One region of the Bacillus silvicola genome, then DNA from elsewhere that is predicted to be linked to it. Evidence: a T-box and tRNA genes for the amino acid it is inferred to sense, from the RefSeq annotation. Region 1 holds a T-box; the other holds one or more tRNA genes.
What was found. A T-box is a leader RNA that pairs with one kind of tRNA and senses whether it is charged. The one in region 1 lies ahead of ileS (isoleucine--tRNA ligase), so its partner is inferred to be a tRNA-Ile.
Positions count from the first base shown of each region.

Region 2: it has a tRNA-Ile gene. The T-box ahead of ileS (isoleucine--tRNA ligase) is inferred to sense a tRNA for this amino acid. The anticodon was not compared.

Region 1 is NZ_JBNGVC010000001.1:272,417-282,014, forward strand. It holds gene ACP6L7_RS01385 (hypothetical protein) at 1-62, shown strand, start outside; one part of gene ACP6L7_RS01390 (IS3 family transposase) at 206-662, shown strand; one part of gene ACP6L7_RS01390 (IS3 family transposase) at 662-1,566, shown strand; gene ACP6L7_RS01395 (M36 family metallopeptidase) at 1,625-3,136, opposite strand; partial or broken gene ACP6L7_RS01400 (DUF418 domain-containing protein) at 3,360-3,497, shown strand; gene ileS (isoleucine--tRNA ligase) at 3,550-6,651, opposite strand; T-box leader at 6,706-6,944, opposite strand; gene ACP6L7_RS01410 (tetratricopeptide repeat protein) at 7,043-9,598, opposite strand, start outside.
Region 2 is NZ_JBNGVC010000012.1:1,207,033-1,216,630, forward strand. It holds gene pstA (phosphate ABC transporter permease PstA) at 1-493, opposite strand, end outside; gene pstC (phosphate ABC transporter permease subunit PstC) at 495-1,445, opposite strand; gene ACP6L7_RS18230 (PstS family phosphate ABC transporter substrate-binding protein) at 1,473-2,390, opposite strand; gene ACP6L7_RS18235 (peptidoglycan D,D-transpeptidase FtsI family protein) at 2,759-4,891, opposite strand; gene ACP6L7_RS18240 (MFS transporter) at 5,001-6,278, opposite strand; gene sodA (superoxide dismutase [Mn]) at 6,400-7,011, opposite strand; tRNA gene ACP6L7_RS18250 (tRNA-Ile) at 7,236-7,309, opposite strand; gene ACP6L7_RS18255 (DUF1189 domain-containing protein) at 7,550-8,317, shown strand; gene ACP6L7_RS18260 (hypothetical protein) at 8,383-8,748, shown strand; gene ispG (flavodoxin-dependent (E)-4-hydroxy-3-methylbut-2-enyl-diphosphate synthase) at 8,914-9,598, shown strand, end outside.

The DNA of each region.
Region 1 (9,598 bases):
GTCAAAAAGTCGAGTCTAGAAAATTTAAAGAGCATTTTGTTTTTAAAGACGAAAAAAAATAAATGGAATGCGGATAAATTCACACTATCATTGATATAGCTTACTTTACTAGTACCAGTTCTTAAGCAAATTAAAAAGTCGTGGCTTATAATGAACTGCACCCCAATTGTTAGACACGACTAACAATTGGAGGTGCAGTTTTTTTATGGCTAAATTTTCTTCAAAAGAAAAAATACAAGCAGTAAAACGATATTTAGAAGGCCCAGAAGGCGGGACAAGCATTGCTAAATCTATAGGCGTGGATCAGCGGGTATTTTATCACTGGATTAGCCGATATGAATATTCCGGTGAAAAAGCTTTTGAAAAACGCTATACATCTTACTCTACGCAATTTAAACTAGACGTACTTAACTATATGATTGAAAATAGGACGTCTATCAGGGAAACAGCGGCAATTTTTAATATTCCATCTTATGAAACGGTTCGTAAATGGAAAGTAGCTTATGAAACAGAAGGATTGGATGCCCTACAACTTAAAGAAAAGAGGCATCCGTCTATGAATAATAAAAATCACAAAATAGTGAAAAAGCAATTACCAGTCGAAGGCTCCATTGAAGAACTCCAAGAGGAGTTAGAAAGGTTACGTATGGAGAATGCGTATTTAAAAAAGTTGAATGCCTTAGTTCAAAACAAACAGAAGTCACAAAAAAAGACAAAGCGCAAGTAGTTTATGAATTAAGGCATCAATTTCCGGTACAATCACTTTTAGTGCTTGCCAATATTCCACGTAGCACATATTATTATTGGTTAAAAAATGCCAAACGTCCGGATCCAGATGCAGATTTGAAAGTATTAATTCAAGCTGTTTATCATGAACATGAAGGCCGTTATGGTTATCGCCGTATTCGTGATGAACTTACTAATCGTGGACATAAAATAAATCACAAAAAGATACAACGCATTATGAAAGAATTAGGATTAAAGTGTTTGGTCCGTATGAAGAAATATCGCTCTTATAAAGGAACTGTTGGAAAGATTGCCCCTAATATTTTAGAACGTAATTTCAAAGCAGAAAGGCCAAACGAAAAATGGGTCACGGATATTACGGAGTTTAAATTATTTGGAGAGAAATTATATGTATCGCCAATGTTGGACTTGTTTAATGGTGAAATTATCACGTATACAATTGGTTCAAGGCCAACCTACGCCCTTGTTTCTAATATGTTAGACCAATCCTTTGAACGCTTAACAGATGAGGATGCCCTCCTTATTCATTCCGATCAAGGTTGGCACTATCAAATGAAAAAATACCGTGATTCTCTTCATAAACGTGGTATTACACAAAGTATGTCTCGGAAAGGGAACTGTTACGATAACGCAGTTATCGAAAATTTCTTTGGTATTATGAAATCTGAATTTTTATATCGAAAAGACTTTAAGAATATGGAACATTTTGAACAAGAACTAGCAAAATATATATCTTACTATAATCATAAGAGAATTAAGGCAAAATTAAAGGGTATGAGTCCGATACAATACCGGACCCACGCCCAAAACGCTGCCTAATGAAATAACCATGTCTAACTTTTAGGGGTCACTTCAATAAAAGCCACGACTTTTTATATTAATTTGTGCTAATTCCTCTCGCTGCCCAAATGCGATCAATTTCAGCCGCATGTTGTCCGCCATATAAAAGAGCATCCGCTTGCTTAATTGCTTTTGCCCCATCACGGAATTTAGCATTTGGCGTTAATGACCAATGTGATTGTAAAATAATTTTTGTTGCCACATCACGTCCAAAAGATTGCGCCATTTCGTATTGACCTTGGGCCCAAATTTCCCCATCATTATGCACTTCATTCGTTATATCTTTCGGGTATACTTTATTCGTATCTAATCGGCGTAAGCACGTCGGATCTGAACTAGAATAAGCAGTCGCATCCCATTCTCCAATACATGCTTTTCCGTAACCAGTTGTCGATACTGCATCTTCATACGTAGCACCTAAGAAGTCTCCAAACCCTTCTCCCATCGCTCCACCTTCTGGTGAACTTCCGAATCCTGGTACTTGATTATCTTGAATAGAATGTCCATATTCATGCGCGATAACGCCCGCATCTTCTGCGTCATCTACACCGCCAGTACCGAAAGTTAAAGCTTTCGTTGATGGGGAATAGAATGAATTATCGTCAGTTGTACCATTTACATTTACTTTAATCGAACGATTATTAATATTTTTAAAGCCCAATCCTTGAATGTAACGCTGTAATGTATCAATATGATAATATGACATAACATCTTCAAAACTATCATTTGCACGTGTGTAATTAAATTGTAAATTTGTAGATTTCGTCTTCGCTTTTGAAGAAATCGTAACATACTCTCCAATTAAAAATCCTGTACCATCTAAACCTTTTAACGTAACAGTTTTTAATTGATTCGTTAGTGCTGTCGAATCTGCATCATTATTATCTTTTAACCCTACTTTACTACCGCTAGATACGACGGGGTTAGGTAAAAACACTTTCCCAGTCCCTTCTGCTTTTCGGTTTATATCAACCTTTTTAATTAGCTTTCCATTTTCTGCATCAATAAATGTTTCCCATGCACCGAAAGGTTTATTAGAATGGACTAAAACTTTGTATACTGGGATAGCTACTCCATCCTCAATAATATATCCGAATTCTTTCTCTGTAGGAGCCCATAAGTTTTGCTCGCTTTCTCCTCCAACATACGCCATTGATTTTTGTTCTGCGTCTTTTTCACTAATCTTTTTCGCTATTTCTTTCACACTTTGAACTGCCTGGTAATCAGAAACAGCAAGTAATCCCTGTCCCTGTCCATTAATAGTAACTGTTATTTGTTTTGAAAATACAGGAGCACCATTGACCACTTGTTGGAATCTAACATATGAAGCTACTGGTGTTTCTGTTGTAGAAATATATTGTAAGTCTGAAAGGTCTGCCTTCAATCCATATTCCGTAGCATGTCCTTTTAAATATTCAATTGCTTTTTTCTGCGGTGAATAACCTTCAAGCTTTACTTCCTGTTGTTTTTCCAGTGCTGAAACAGTAGAAATTGTCCCCATTACTAATGGTACAGTCATTGCCATTGCCACCATTTTTTTATTAAACATAAAACCACTCCCCCTAATAAATTGAAACCTTTACCCCATTCTTATAAGGCTATTCCTGTCCACAAGTAGCGAAATAAAGTGAATCTACGAGTAATTCTATACGAGCAATTCTATTACCTTTCCATTTCGGATGAGTGAAATTTTCTCAATATTTATGTGTAAATGGAGAAAAATACTGTAGAAATATATTACTTTATTCATTTCCTAAACCCTATAATTTTTAATAGAACATCAAACACCATTATTCGTTTTATTATTTGCTACTGGATTTTTCATTTTCAGTGTATTATTTAGCGTTTTATGGCGAAAGAAATTTTCTAGAGGACCTATCGAATGGATTCTGCGGAAAATAACTGGTTAATTTATCTTCACACAAAAAAGGAAGTTGGAATGATTCCAACTTCCTTTTTTCTTTAATTAGCCGGGCTTAATTTAATTCGGACTTTTGTCTCACCTAAAGGAAGTTCATCGTCTTCATTCGTTAAGTTATCAAATGTAAATTGCTTAACGAGTAAGTTTTCTTCCAACAAATCTTTATGATTTGTTAAAGTTTTCTGTAGTTCTTCCTCTGTATCAAGAATAACATCCACTCTTAAATTAACTGGTAAATTCAACTGCTTACGATATTCTTGGACTGCCCGAATGAATTCACGAGCCACTCCTTCTTGTAACAATTCCTCCGTTACATTCGTGTCTAACATAACTGTATATTGTCCGTTAGTCGTATTTGAGAATCCTGTTTTTGCTACTTTTTCTACTAATACATCTTCAGACGTTACAACTACTTCTTCCCCTGATGCTGCTTCATATACTGCTCTTTCAGTTGAAACAAAGCTTTGTACTTCTTCTTGTGATAATTGTTTTAACCAGCCGTTTACTGCATTCACATTTTTACCAAACTTCGGCCCTGCTGTTTTAAAATTCAACTTTAATTGATATGATGTGTACTTCGTTTCATCCAGTTCAACATGAAATGCTTTCACATTTAGCTCATCCATTACGATATCACGATAAGATTCCCAATCGATATTATTCTCTTTATTCTCAAGTAATACAAGCTCTGCTAACGGCTGTTTTACTTTTAAAGAATGCTGATTACGGTTACTTCTTCCAAGTTCAACAACTTGTAAAACTGCATCCATTTCCACTTCTAATTTCGGCTGGATAAGTGATTCATTTACAACTGGATAATCCTCTAAATGAACGCTACGTCCTTCTAAATTCAAATGAATATCTTCAGCGACAAATGGTGTAAATGGTGCAATTAATTTACTAATCGTTACAAGCACTTCATGAAGTGTTTCATACGCCGCTGCTTTCTCAGTATTCATACCAGATTCCCAGAAACGATTGCGTGAACGTCTTACATACCAGTTACTTACTTCATCTACAAGCGCCGCGATTTCACGAGCTGCATTCGTAAATTGATAATCATCAAGTGCTGTTCTCACTTTTTTCGTTGTGCTATGCAATCTTGATAATACCCATTCATCCAATTTCGTTCGCTTTACATCATAGGTTTCATTCGGATTATACTCATCTAAATTTGCATATAAAACGTAGAAGCTATATACATTGACTAACGTATCTACAAATTTAGATTTTGCTTCCAGTACTGTTCTTTCAGAAAAACGCTTCGCATTCCATGGAGCACTGTCCACAAGTAGAGCCCATCTTAAAGCATCTGCACCAAACTGATTTACTAAATCAACTGGATCTAGTGCATTTCCTTTACTTTTAGACATTTTCTGTCCTTCTTCATCTAGAACATGCCCTAGTGATAAAACTCGTTTATATGGAACTTTTCCTGTATATAGCGCTGATACTGCCAATAAACTATAAAACCAGCCACGTGTTTGATCAATTCCTTCTGCAATAACATCTGCTGGAAACTGTTCTTCAAATAACTCTTTATTTTCAAACGGATAATGATATTGTGCAAACGGCATGGAGCCACTATCAAACCAAACATCGATTACTTCTGGTGTACGATTCATTGTACTTCCGCATTTTTCGCAGTAAACTTGCACTTCATCTACATATGGCTTATGCAATTCTAAATCTTCTGGTGTTTCTTTCGCACTATGCTTTCTTAATTCAGCAATGCTTTTCGGTGCGAATTGGTGGTCGCAGCTTTCACATTCCCATACGTTTAACGGTGTTCCCCAATATCTATTCCGGCTAATATTCCAGTCCACCATGTTTTCTAAAAACTTACCAAACCGTCCGTGCTTCATATGGTCTGGATACCACGTAACAGAATCATTATTTCGTAAAAATGTTTCTTTAATCTCAGTTGTTCGGATTAACCAGCTTTCTCCTGCATAATAAAGTAATGGTGAATCACAGCGCCAGCAATGCGGATAGCTATGTTCATATTTTTCTTTATGATATAGTAACCCTTCTTTCGCTAAATAACGAACGATATCAACGTCACAATCTTTTACAAACTTACCTTTAAGAAATGGTACTGCATCCGTATACTCACCTTTCTCATCTACAACATGTAAGAACGACAATCCTTCACTTTGAACGACTCTATAATCGTCCTCCCCATATGCTGGAGCGATATGAACGAGTCCTGTGCCACTATCTGCAGTTACAAAATCTGCTGCAATTACGTGGTACCCATTTGTAACTTCCTTCATCGGAAACGGTGCTGTATAAGATGTGTTTACTAATTCTTCGCCTTTATGAACGGATACTACTTCATAGTTTTCTTTTAATACTTCTTGTACACGCTCTTTCGCAACAATGTATACATATCCTTCTTGTTTCGCTTTAACGTATTCCATATTCGGATATACGGCAAGTGCAACATTCGCCGGAAGCGTCCACGGTGTTGTCGTCCATCCAAGGAAATATTCATTTTCACTATCTTTTACTTTAAACTTTACCGTTGCGCTTAAATCTTTAACCGTTTTGTACCCTTGTGCAACTTCATGTGAACTAAGCGATGTTTGACAGCTTGGACAGTATGGAGAAACTCTATGTCCTTTATATAACAAACCTTTTTCATGAATCGTCCCTAAAATATTCCATACACTTTCGATATATGGATTCTCTAGAGTAACGTATGGATCATCCATATCTACCCAATATCCAATGCTCTCCGTAAATTCACGCCACTGCTTCTCATATGTGAATACACTCTCTTTACACTTTTGAATAAATGGCTCAATGCCGTACTCTTCAATCTCATGCTTACCTGAAATACCAAGTTGTTTTTCAACGCCTAATTCTACAGGTAATCCATGTGTATCCCAGCCAGCTTTTCTTAACACTTTATATCCAGCCATCGTTTTATATCTTGCTACTAAATCTTTAATTGCCCGACCAAGTGCATGGCCGACGTGTGGTAAACCGTTCGCCGTTGGTGGTCCTTCATAAAACACAAACGATTGTGCGCCTTCTCTATTCTGAATTGATTGTTCAAAAATGCCCTGTTCGTTCCACTGCTTACGAATACGTGTTTCTCTCCCTACAGCTGACTCTTTTACATCTACTTTCTTCATCTACAATCACTCCTTTGAATGTTTTAAAAGCACACAAAAAACCCGTCCCTATGAAGTAGGGACGGGTTTACCCGCGTTACCACCCTAATTCTATTAGCTTTTCACTAATAGCACTTAGCAACGTACTAACATACGCGTTCTTTGTAACGGTAGACATCCGTCCGAGCTTACTTTATTCAGCCACGGCTCCTCGGAGATGATTTTCAAATAACGTCTGCACACCGGCTTTCAGCAATACACCGGCTCTCTGGAGAACAGCTCACTATTTTACTCTTTCTCGTCTTCAGATTTGTATACTTTATTAAAAGTTATTTTATGCCATTAGGCAATTAATTGTCAACTAATTCAAAATATATTTTTATTTATATCCTTTTTATCTATTTCTATACAATTACTTTTCAAATTCTCGTAATCCCGCTAAATCTTCATCTTCCTCTGCAAGTTCAGCAAAGAATCCCGTCTCATCTTCACGAAGCACAATTTCAAGTTCTTCTTTCGCCTCTTCATTTCTGTTTAATAATGCTAAGTAGCAAGCATGATCGTATCTTGCTAACAAGTGTGTAGCATCAATTTCTAATATATCACTTGTTATTTTTTCTGCTTTGGCAGTTCGCCCAGTTCTATGATACGAAGATGCTAAAGCAATAAGAATTGCCGTTTCATTTGGATGATGTACAGAAGCATCTTCTAATAAATGAATTGCATCCTCAAACCTCTCTTGACTTTGGTATATTTCTGCTAAAGTAAGGAACCCTCTACTTACAAACGATGTTTTCTCCGTTAATTGTAAACATATTTTTTCTGCTTTTCTTTCTTCCCCAGCTTTCAAGAATACTTGCGCTTGTAAAAGAAGCGTATCATAATCATCCGGTAGCTCTCGAACCATTTGTTTCGTTAATTCCAACGCATCTCGTAACATGCCTTCTTCTTCACACTCAATGAAAAGATTTACAAGTTGCTTCGCTACATCATAATCCCATTTATTTTCTAGCGACGTTTGCAATACTTCTATTGCTTCTTTATTCATTGCCGCATTCTCGTAAAATAGTGCAAATCGCTGCGCTGCCATACTATTTTTCGGATTTAATTTTAACGAGATTTCATATAAATCAATGATTGTAGTAATCATTGAAATTTCTTTCGCGCGATTTTTCATACGATAAAAAGCTCTCGTAAATATAGATTTTTTCGGCTGTTCATTTTGTTGACGTTCAATCCATCTTTCTGTAACCGCAGCTGCTGCATACATGAATGCCATACTTCTATCCGATTTTTTCACCTTTAATGTATGAAGAGAATCTCTTATGTGAGACAATTTTTTATGTTGTTCTACTGCTTTTATATATACATCAAATATACGTTCACTATCCATATTCTTTTGGATTACTTTCAGTGCAACCTCGATTGCTTTTGCATCTCTTTTTTTCACTAATACTTTTGCATAATGATATAGAACTTCTGTATGTCCCTCATCTAATTGTAGTGCTTCTTCAATTCGTACCTTTTCTTTATCTATTTCATTCATCGCTCCATACACATATGCAATCGCATCTAAGCGCCATATTTCAGGTACTTCGTCCGCTAGCTGTTCTAATTCCTTTAGCAACTCTTCCTGAAGATTTATTTCTACTGAAAGCTGTGCCAAATATTCCATATTTATATGCAATGGCTCTTCTTTCATCGCCTGAACCATATGACTTTGTTCTTTTAAACGATTTTCTTCTTTTTCATATATTTCTGCTAGTTGCAAATGTACACCCGGGAAGTTTTCATCAAGCTCTAAACATGTTTCATACGCTTGCTTTGCTTCTGTCAATTGTCCTAATGCCATAAGTGTTTCGCCAATTCGGTAATATGGCAATGTCGTTTTCTTTTGTTCGAGTGCCTTGTTGTAGCTCTTCATTGCCTGATCATATTGTCCAATAGATTCATATAAAATACCAGCATAACAACCGTATTCAATTACTTCCGTTTTTTCTTTTTGTAACGTTCTTAAAAACGCTATGCCTCGTTGCACGAAAGCTGTTTCCTTTATTCTATTTACATACTCTTCTAATACGTTCTCTATATTACTGTATAACTTTCGTATACCGTCCTCTAATTTAGAAAGTGCTGTTTTCAACTCAGCTTCATTCCCGCCTAACGCAATTTCAGCATCCCACAGCACCATACCAGCATTCATAAGGAAATCTTGATTGTCCTCAAATTGCTTATTGATACTAACAATATAATTTTTTGCATCCTCATATTGTTCCTTTGCCATGTATACTTGAATTAAACCAAAATGAGAATATACATCTTCATTATTTTCTTCTAAAGAGCGCTTATATATAGTTTCTGCTTCTTCAAGTTCATCATTTTGAAAATAAAAATCTCCTAAACGAACGTATAAAGACGCCTGATCTTCACAATTTCGAATTCCTTGTAATAAAATTTCCTTCGTACTTTTCTCATCATCCAAATCTGATTCATAGATTTCCGAAAGCTTCGTATATAAATAAGCTGCTGTTTTATCTAACTGAATTGCTACTTTAAGTCCTTTTACCGCTAAATACACTTTTCCTAAATGTTGAGCACATCTTGCACGTTCATACCAAATGTGTGCTTCATACTTATATTCTTTTAATAAATCATTAAAGAATATATATGCTTCTTCATATCGTTCTAAATCTATTAAAATTAAACCGTGATTTACAAGTGTAAACCTTTCTGGGCTACGTTCTATAGCTGTTAGAGAATACTCTATCCCCTTTTCGGATTGATCCATATACATGTATGATAATGCTAAGAAACTCCACGCAACTGGTTGGTCTGCATCCAGTTGTAATGACGAACGAAAACTAGCAATCGCTTCTGCATAATTATCTTGCTCAAAAGAATACCGCCCATTTATAAAATGATACAACGCTTGATTGCTTTTCTTCTCCACATTTTGAAGCATATGTCC
Region 2 (9,598 bases), on a different contig from region 1:
TAGCCACAACAACTGTTGGTAAGACGAGTAAACTCATCGTCAGTGCCGCTGCGATTATACTCTCTCCCAAATGGAGGGCGTATACGAAAATAGTTAATCCGAGTAAACCAAACACAACGGAAGGTACTCCCGCTAATGTTTGATTATTCAATTCTATTAATTTTTTAAAAACGGACTCTTTCGCATAATGCTCTAAATAAAGAGCTGTTCCGACCCCAAATATAAAAGAGACCGGTATAACAATACTCATAAATAATATTGTCCCTGACAAAGCAGCAGCAATCCCAGCTTCTTTCGGATTACGTGAAGCGAAGTTTGTAAAAAAATCTATTGAAAGATAACTCATACCTTTTTCAAAAATTTGAAACAATAAAATAAACAGAATTACGATTGAAAACAAAATCGCTATATAAAATAATGATTTGTAAATTCTATCTTTTAAAAAACGTGATGCCATATTTTCTTGTATTTTTTTATGATCTAACATTCGCATATTATGTCACCCTCCTAAAACGGCGCATAATATACTGCGAAATGATGTTCATAATAAAAGTAAACATGAATAAAGTCGCACCTACAGCATACATGCTGTAATAAGTAAGCGTTCCATGCGGAGCATCCCCTAAACTCACTTGTACAATATAAGCTGTTAATGTTTGAATGGAATGAGTCGGATCTATCGATATATTAGGTGTTGATCCAGCTGCAATAACAACAATCATTGTTTCACCAATCGCCCGAGAAGCTGCCAATATAATCGCTGCCATAATGCCCGTAAAAGCCGATGGAAATACTATTTGTTTTACCATCTCAAAACGAGTTGCCCCTAGCCCTAGTGAAGCTTCTTTAATTCCTTTCGCTACAGCGCTCATTGCATCTTCAGAAAGCGAGGCAACCGTAGGTACCATCATAAATCCAATCACAATGCCTGGGCTAATAGCATTAAAAAACTGCAAATCTGGTATGATCCGTTGTAAAAGTGGCGTAACAACTGTTAATGCGAAAAAACCATATACAATTGTTGGGATACCTGCTAGTAGCTCTAACAACGGTTTTAATATTTTCCGAGCACCATTTGAAGCATATTCGCTCAAAAATACGGCACACCCTAAACCGATAGGAATTGCTACAACCATAGCAATTGCTGTTACAAGAATTGTTCCACATATAAGTGGTAATATACCGAATTTAGGATCTTCAAAAAAAGGTAACCATTCTTGCTCCGTCAAAAAGGAGTATAATGATATTTTTTGAAAAAACATGATTGTTTCATTAGCCAACGTAATAATAATTCCAAGTGTCGTCACTATAGACACGCTAGCAATTATTTTTAGTAATAACGGAACTATTCGATTGATTCGCTGCGCTTTTTTTCTTCTATTTGTATTTCTCTCAATCAAATGTTGTACAGAAAATGTAATTTGACTTTTGTCATTATGAGCCAAAGATGAAAACCCCTTTCCACCCTGACATTACCTTTTTATTTCTGTTAACATCCGCAGCTGTTCATTGTATTTTTCTTTTGGCAATTTTACATATCCGACCTCTTCAGCGAGGTTGCCAACATGTTTAATCATAAACTCAACATAATTTGCTACATTCATTTTATTTCGGATAGATGCATCATTTACATAAGCAAATAGCGGTCTAGCTAAAGGCTTATACGCACCTGACTGAATGGTCTCTTTCGTTGGAAATACACCATTCACCTTTATTGCTTTCACCTTATCTTGGTTAGCCATATAATAAGCATATCCTACAAAAGCAATGGCATTTTTATCATTCATTACCCCTTGCATAATCACTTGATCGTCTTCAGACAAAGAGACCGTTTTTACAAGGCGACTATTTTGTAAGACAACATTTTGAAAATAATCATAAGTACCAGAGTCTACGCCTGGCGCATAAAATTTAATTTGTTCACGTGGCCATGATGAATGAATTTGCGACCATCGTTTTGAACTTCCATCTTCACCCCATAGTAGACGTAACTCGTCTATCGTTATATTGTTTACCCACGTATTTTGACGATTCACAACAATCGTAAGACCATCATAAGCAACCTCAAATGGCGTAAATTGAATGGAATTTTTCTTCATTGCATTTTCTTCTACACGCTTCATCACTCTCGAAGCATTGTTTATATCTACTTCTCCTTTACTGAAGCGATTAAATCCTCCTCCTGTCCCAGAAATGCTAATAGAAATTTTCACGTTTGGATGAGCCTTTGTATATTCTTCTGCTACTGCCTCTATAATAGGAAAAACCGTTGAGGATCCATCAACTCTCACTTCTCCCATTTCATTTGTAGCGAATGCAGTAGACATGTTATAAAAAAGAATACATGCCGATAATGTCAAAATCTTAATCGATACACTCATCCATTTCACGTGTTCTTCCTCCTAGAAGTAACCGGAAATAACAGGATTACAGATATAAGAATACTGCTAAACTATTAATTCGGTTTTAATTGTTTGTAAAAGTTTTGTAAAGTTCCACAAAAACAACTGTATACACAAACTTGATTTTCATTTTTGTACTTTAGATGCAGTAAATTTTCTAATCATCCATACAACTGCCATCTCCTAGTACATAAGACGAATTTAAAGCGTGTGCACCAATCTTGTTGTGTTCATCTTTTTTGAAACTACATGTTTCTTCAACATTTTACGCTTGTCCACATTTACTAAACCATATGCATAAAGCATAAAAAAAAGCACACTATCTTTTCAGATAGTGTGCTTTTTTTACAGCTTTTTTATTCATCATCTTGTGTATTACTTTTTTTCTCTTTTTCATCTTTTGGAGCTTCACCAGTTAATGCTTGTTTTTTCAAATCATAGTAAGCGTCCATAATTTCACGACCGATATATCCATTGATTCCTGTTTTATCATCATGTACCCATGGCACAACAACAGAAAATGCTACTTCAGGGTCTTCAAGTGGCGCATAACCTACTAATGTTAAGTTATATGTTTCAATACGCTCACCTTTTGCATTTCTACCAATCTCTTTATCTCCGCCATATACAGTTTGAGCTGTACCTGTTTTCCCAGCAGCTTTATATGGTGCGCCTGCAAAGTATTTCGTAGCTGTACCACCTGAATCGTTATACACTTGTCTAAATCCTTCTTGAACACGTTTAATTTGCGATTCAGGCATATCAACGCGATTTAATACTTTCGGTTCCATGGATTGAACAACTTTTCCAACTTCCTCTGGCTTCGCCGATGGCTCACGAATTTCCTTTACAACTTGAGGTTGCATACGATATCCACCATTTGCAATCGTCGAAATATATTGCGCTAATTGAAGAGGTGTATACGTATCATACTGTCCGATTGCTAAATCTAATAAGAAACCTGGTTGATTTCCTCTACCCATTTGACCAGCCGTTTCATTTGGTAAATCAATACCTGTTTTTACACCCAGCCCAAACTGACCAAAATAATAACGCATCGTATCAAATGCTTTTTGCGGGATATCTAAAGTACCGCCTCGTACGTATGGAACCCCTGCAATATTCATCGCAGTTTTAAACATATAAACGTTAGAAGACATTTTTAACGCTGTAAGGTCATTAATATACCCCATCGTTTTCCAAGATGACTTCGTAGGTGTCCCTTTTAATTTAATCGGTTCATCTAACAGTACGGATCCAGGTTGAATTGCACCAGTTTGATATCCCGTAAGTACTGTCGCACCTTTTACAGTTGAACCCATCGGATAAGAACTTGTCATCGTTCCTAATGCGAAATCTTTTACTTTCGTTTCGCCGCCCTCATTCACTAATTGTTTCCCCGCCATAGATAAAACCTCACCATTTTTCGGGTTCATCATTACAACGAATGCGCGGTCTAAAAGAGGTTCGCCCCCTTTAAATCTCATTAAGTTTTTCGCAAGAATTTCTTCTACGCGCTTTTGTAATTCCATATCGATTGTTAAATTCAGGTCGTTACCTCGTTGTCCTTGTGACACATTAATAGTTTCTAAAATATTACCATCTTTATCTGTAACATTTCTAACTTCAGCTTTTGTGCCATGTAAGCTATCTTCATATTGTTGCTCAAGGTAACTTTTTCCTACGCGATCGTTACGATTATAATCGCGAACAAGATAGTAATCTAATCGCTCTCTCGGTAACCCTTCATCAGAAGTCGTTACACCACCAAGTACACTTCGGAACATATCATCATACTTATATTTTCGTTCCCAGTCGACATTTGTATCTACACCTGGCAATTTCGCCAAATTTTCACTAATAATCGCGTATTCTTCTTCTGTTGCACCTTTTTTAACGATTTGCGGCGTCATTGCATATCCGCTTTCCATCTTACTTTTGATCGCCAATATTTCTAAATCTTTTGCTGACAGTTGATTAATCTCTTCTTCTGTTACACGATTTCGTTGACGTTCATCTAGTTCTTTATCGTCAATTTTATTCACTTTAAACTCTTCACGATCTTTTTTTGTGATTTTTGCCTCTGCTTCTTCTTTATGTAAAGCAAGCCAATAGTCTTTTTTATCGCGATCCGTTAACTTATCTGTCGGGACTTCAATTAAATCTGCTAACTTTTTCGCTGTTTCTAAGCGATCTGCTGCAGTTGATCCCTTCATTTTTGTAAATGTAATTGTACGAATAGGCTCATTATCTACGACCGCTTCTCCATTACGATCAAATATTTTCCCACGCGGTACAGGATTACTTATCGTTGAATTTTCTTTCTTCTCAACTTCATTTTTATATTCCTCACCACGAACAATTTGTACGTATCCAAGTCTTACAATAACCGCGGAGAACATTAAAAACACGCAAAAAAACAACACGTTTAACCGAAAGGGAACGTGGGTCTTTGTCTTTGTCTGGTTCTTTTTCTGCTTCTTGCTCATACAAACCCCCTCTACCAACAGCTATGTAATGTGAAAGGGACACCTTCATACAGGTGCCCTCACTGCTGTCTTACATCTTTTTCTATTCTAGCATAAAACACACGATAAGTTAACCTTCTGGTTCAGTTTGATTCTGTGTGGTTTCTTGTGCTACAACGCTGGTTTTGTTCACATTTCCCTCATCATATTTGACATTTTTAACCGCAAAATAAATAAGGAAATGTCCAGCTCCTAAAATACATAGTAAGAAAGGTAAGCTTTTTTCAGGTGGAAAGAATATAACAGCACATAAAAAACTTAAAATGGAACAAATTCTTCCAGCATTTAACCATAATTCCCTGACCACTACATATTCTACACGCCATTCTCTCGCCTGTTTTGCTCTACCAATTACATCGTATGTCATGGAGCCGTACGGAACGAGTAAAATGGGATATGCAACCGCAATACATGCTGCATAAATAAGTAATTTCGTATATGTAACATTGAAAATAACTAAAAATACAACCGCGTATAAAATAATACCACCGAGTAAAATTGCTTTTTTTCGCCATTCTTTCTTTAACATACGAGCAACTAAATAATAGCATACAAATGATACTGCAGAATTCACTAAACTATATTTCCCTAGTGCTAACTCGCTACCAGATGCTAAATAGACGTATACCGAAATAACGAAAATAAACGTTCCTTCTCTTAAACCTTGGAAGAAATGAGCGCGTGTAATTCTTCCCCAGTTTTCATCAACTCGCCGCTCTTTCAATACTTGTACAATTTCATAGCGCCCTTCACATTCTCTCTTTGATAAAAAAAAGCTTAAAACAACTGCAATCGCAAATAGCATTAACGAGAGGAAAAAAACGACAGTATAACCACTCCATTTTTCCATACGTGAAATTGTATATCCGGCTGCTATTGGCCCAATCATTCCAGAGAACGATGTAAGAAGTCCGAGAAAACCATTAAAAAAATCTCTTGTTTCTGGTTCTGTAATCTCAAAAGTCAACAAGTTAAATGCGAGCCAATAAAAACCATAACCAACTCCCAAAAGAGCTCCCATTAGTAAAATATAGTGAGAAGCACTTTTTCCCGCTACTAAAACGACGATAAAAAAAACAGCTAACGTGCCTACACCTATTCGTAATAAAATTGAACGATCAATACGTTTCGCTAATTTTCCGCCTACAAGAAATGTTAGGGGTTGCAATACCACGCTGGCCAAAGTATACAAGCCTAGATTCACATAATTTTGTGTTTGCTTCCATAAATAAATGTTTACAAACGTATTCGATAAAGAAATTGCGAGCGTGTATAAACCTCCTATAACGAGCAATAATACTAAATCACGATTCACTTCAACATCACCAATTACATGTTTCCACTTCATACACAACTCTCCTTTACTTCATGTTCTAGTCTTCCAAAGACAAGCTCAATTATGTAAAAGGAGAGCATAGAAAAAAGCTAAGAGAAAACTCCTAGCTTTTTTCTAGCTGTATTAACTTTAATTATTTTGCTTCTTGGTAAAGTTTTTCAGCAACGTTCCAATCTACAACGTTCCAGAATGCACCGATGTAGTCAGGACGACGGTTTTGGTAATTTAAGTAGTAAGCATGCTCCCAAACATCTAAACCGATAACTGGAGTTTTACCTTCAGTTAGAGGAGAATCTTGGTTTGGAGTGCTTGTTACTTCTAACTCACCATTGTTTACTACTAACCAAGCCCAACCAGAACCGAAGCGAGTTGCGCCAGCTTTTGCAAATTCTTCTTTGAATGTATCGAAGCTACCGAATTTCGCTTCAATCGCAGTTGCAAGTTCACCTACTGGTTGTCCTCCGCCGTTTGGAGATAGGATTGTCCAGAAGAATGTATGGTTAGCATGTCCGCCACCATTGTTACGTACTGCTGTACGGATTGCTTCAGGTACTTCGTTTAAGTTTGTTACTAATTCTTCAACGCTTTTGTCAGCTAATTCTGCATGACCTTCTAAAGCAGCGTTTAAGTTTGTAATATACGTGTTGTGATGTTTTGTATGATGGATGTTCATTGTTTCTTTATCAAAGTGAGGTTCTAAAGCATCATACGCATAAGGTAAATTTGGTAATTCGTGTTTTGCCATTGTTATATTCCTCCCGGTTTATGTATTGTCACTACATATGTGACATACAACTTCATTCTACCCTAATTGCCATAGGGTGCAAACAAATAAATCACATTGTCTTGCTATCATTAAAGTAGCAAAATTCCCACTTCTTTTCAATTAAAATGCTCATATATTCCGTAAAAAAAGCTTCCTTCTACAAGGAAGCTTCCTGCCGACATAATAAACATGCGAAATGGATATGGACCCTGTAGGACTCGAACCTACGACCGGACGGTTATGAGCCGTCTGCTCTAACCAGCTGAGCTAAGGGTCCACAATTATGTATGTAACATTAAAAATAACTAAATTCCCATCGGATATATCGTTTGAGAAATGTAAGATAAATTTACCATATACAAAAGAAAAGTGTCAATTGTATTTTTCTCTCCTAAAAGAAGAAAATTAAGTAAGAAGAAATTTAGTCCTCTCTACTATATGTAAATATAATATATCTTGAGCTTCTCTAGATTCGTACGTTACAATGAATTTATACATACATAAAGGAAGTGAATCTATGTCCATTTTTAAACAGCTAGCAAAAAGCGTATATTCGCCTAAAGATATGGCGCTTTTCCGTTTTCAAAAAATCGGTAAAACCATTTTGTATATTATACTTCTTTGCCTAATCACTACTATTCCAAGAACTTTCTTGTACGGTAGCGTTATCCAAGATGGTGTTAACATGGTAAATAAAGTGATTGAAAAAGATTTACCTGATTTCAAAATTGAAAATGGCGAACTAACAGCTGATATTGACCAACCTATCGAAAAAGAAGATGGAAATGCCCTTTTCGTATTTGATCCAAATTCAACAGACTTAGAAAAATATCAAAATAAAACAGGTTTATTCGTTTTAAAAGATAAAGTAGTCTCCATGGGAAATGGCCAAACACAAACATACTCTTATAATGATTTATTAGGTGCATCTCTTGAAAAGAAAGATTTACAAGATTTCATTTCGTTATTTGACAGTATTTATCCAATCTTACTATTCGTTATTGGGTTCTTACTGTACTTGTTCCAATTATTTATTACCTTTGTAGGAGTTACATTACTTGCCTTCATCGGTTCTGCAATGAGCGGTCAACGCAAATTATCTTATAAACAAGTTTGGACGTTAACTGCTTACAGCTACACAATTCCAACGATCTTCTTTATGGTTATGGATTTATTCAAAATAAACGTACCTGGAGCAACATTCATTTACATTGCAGTTGTTTTAATCGTTCTATACTTAACAATTAAAGAAGTTCCAAAACCAAAAGATAAACAAGAACTATAAAAAAATGCCTAAATAGGCATTTTTTTTTTGGACAAGCATATATTCCTAGCAAAGGAGTGAAGGATATGAAGAGATTAGGTGTACTCTTATTCGTGCTTGTCCTCGGCTATATATTTTATTACGACATTAAAATCGGTACTTTACCGATGTTAAGTTCATACAAAAAAACAACAGCTGCCGAAACGATAAAAAAAGAAAATGCAGATACAAAGCAAAATAACGAGAAAGAAACAGAAAAAGAAACGGATACAGCTTATAAAGCAATTGAAGTAAAAACTGGTGATACAGTCCTTTCTATTACAGAAGCGATCAATAAGAAAAAAATTCCTTCTATTGAAAAAGTAATTGATGATTTTAAACAATTAAATAAAAATACATCTGCTACAAAAATCCAAATTGGAAAGTCTTATAAATTCCCGTTATATCAATAAGCCATCACTTAATCCTTGTCAATTACATAAAGGCGCTGATACAATAGTAAAAGCGAAACCGAGTACTTTGGTTTCTATAGCCCTTTCTCACACATACTATCATTGATGTAAGGGACTAAAATAAGAAACTTCTTTTATAAGGAGAGCGATCTACTCGTGAATGAAATGACTCATCGTACAAAAACACGTCCAGTTAAAGTCGGTAATTTAACAATTGGCGGTAACAATGAATTAATTATACAAAGTATGACGACAACAAAAACACATGATGTTGAGGCTACAGTTGCTGAAATTAAACGTTTAGAAGAAGCAGGCTGTCAAGTCGTTCGTGTTGCTGTTCCAGACGAGCGCGCAGCAAATGCTATTGCTGATATTAAAAAACAAATCAACATTCCACTTGTTGCTGATATTCATTTTGATTATCGCCTTGCTTTAAAAGCAATAGAAGGTGGCATTGATAAAGTACGTATCAATCCAGGTAATATTGGACGTCGCCATAAAGTAGAAGCTGTTGTAAACGCAGCGAAAGAGCGCGGCATTCCAATCCGTATCGGCGTAAATGCAGGTTCATTAGAACGTCACATTTTAGAAAAATATGGATACCCAACTGCTGATGGTATGGTCGAGAGTGCACTGCACCATATTAAAATTTTAGAGGACTTAGATTTCCACGATATTATCGTATCAATGAAAGCCTCTGATGTTAACTTAGCAATTGAAGCATATGAAAAAGCCGCTCGCGCTTTTGATTATCCATTACATTTAGGTATTACAGAATCAGGAACTTTGTTTGCTGGAACTGTAAAAAGTGCTGCTGGTCTTGGAGCAATTTTAAATAAAGGTATCGGAA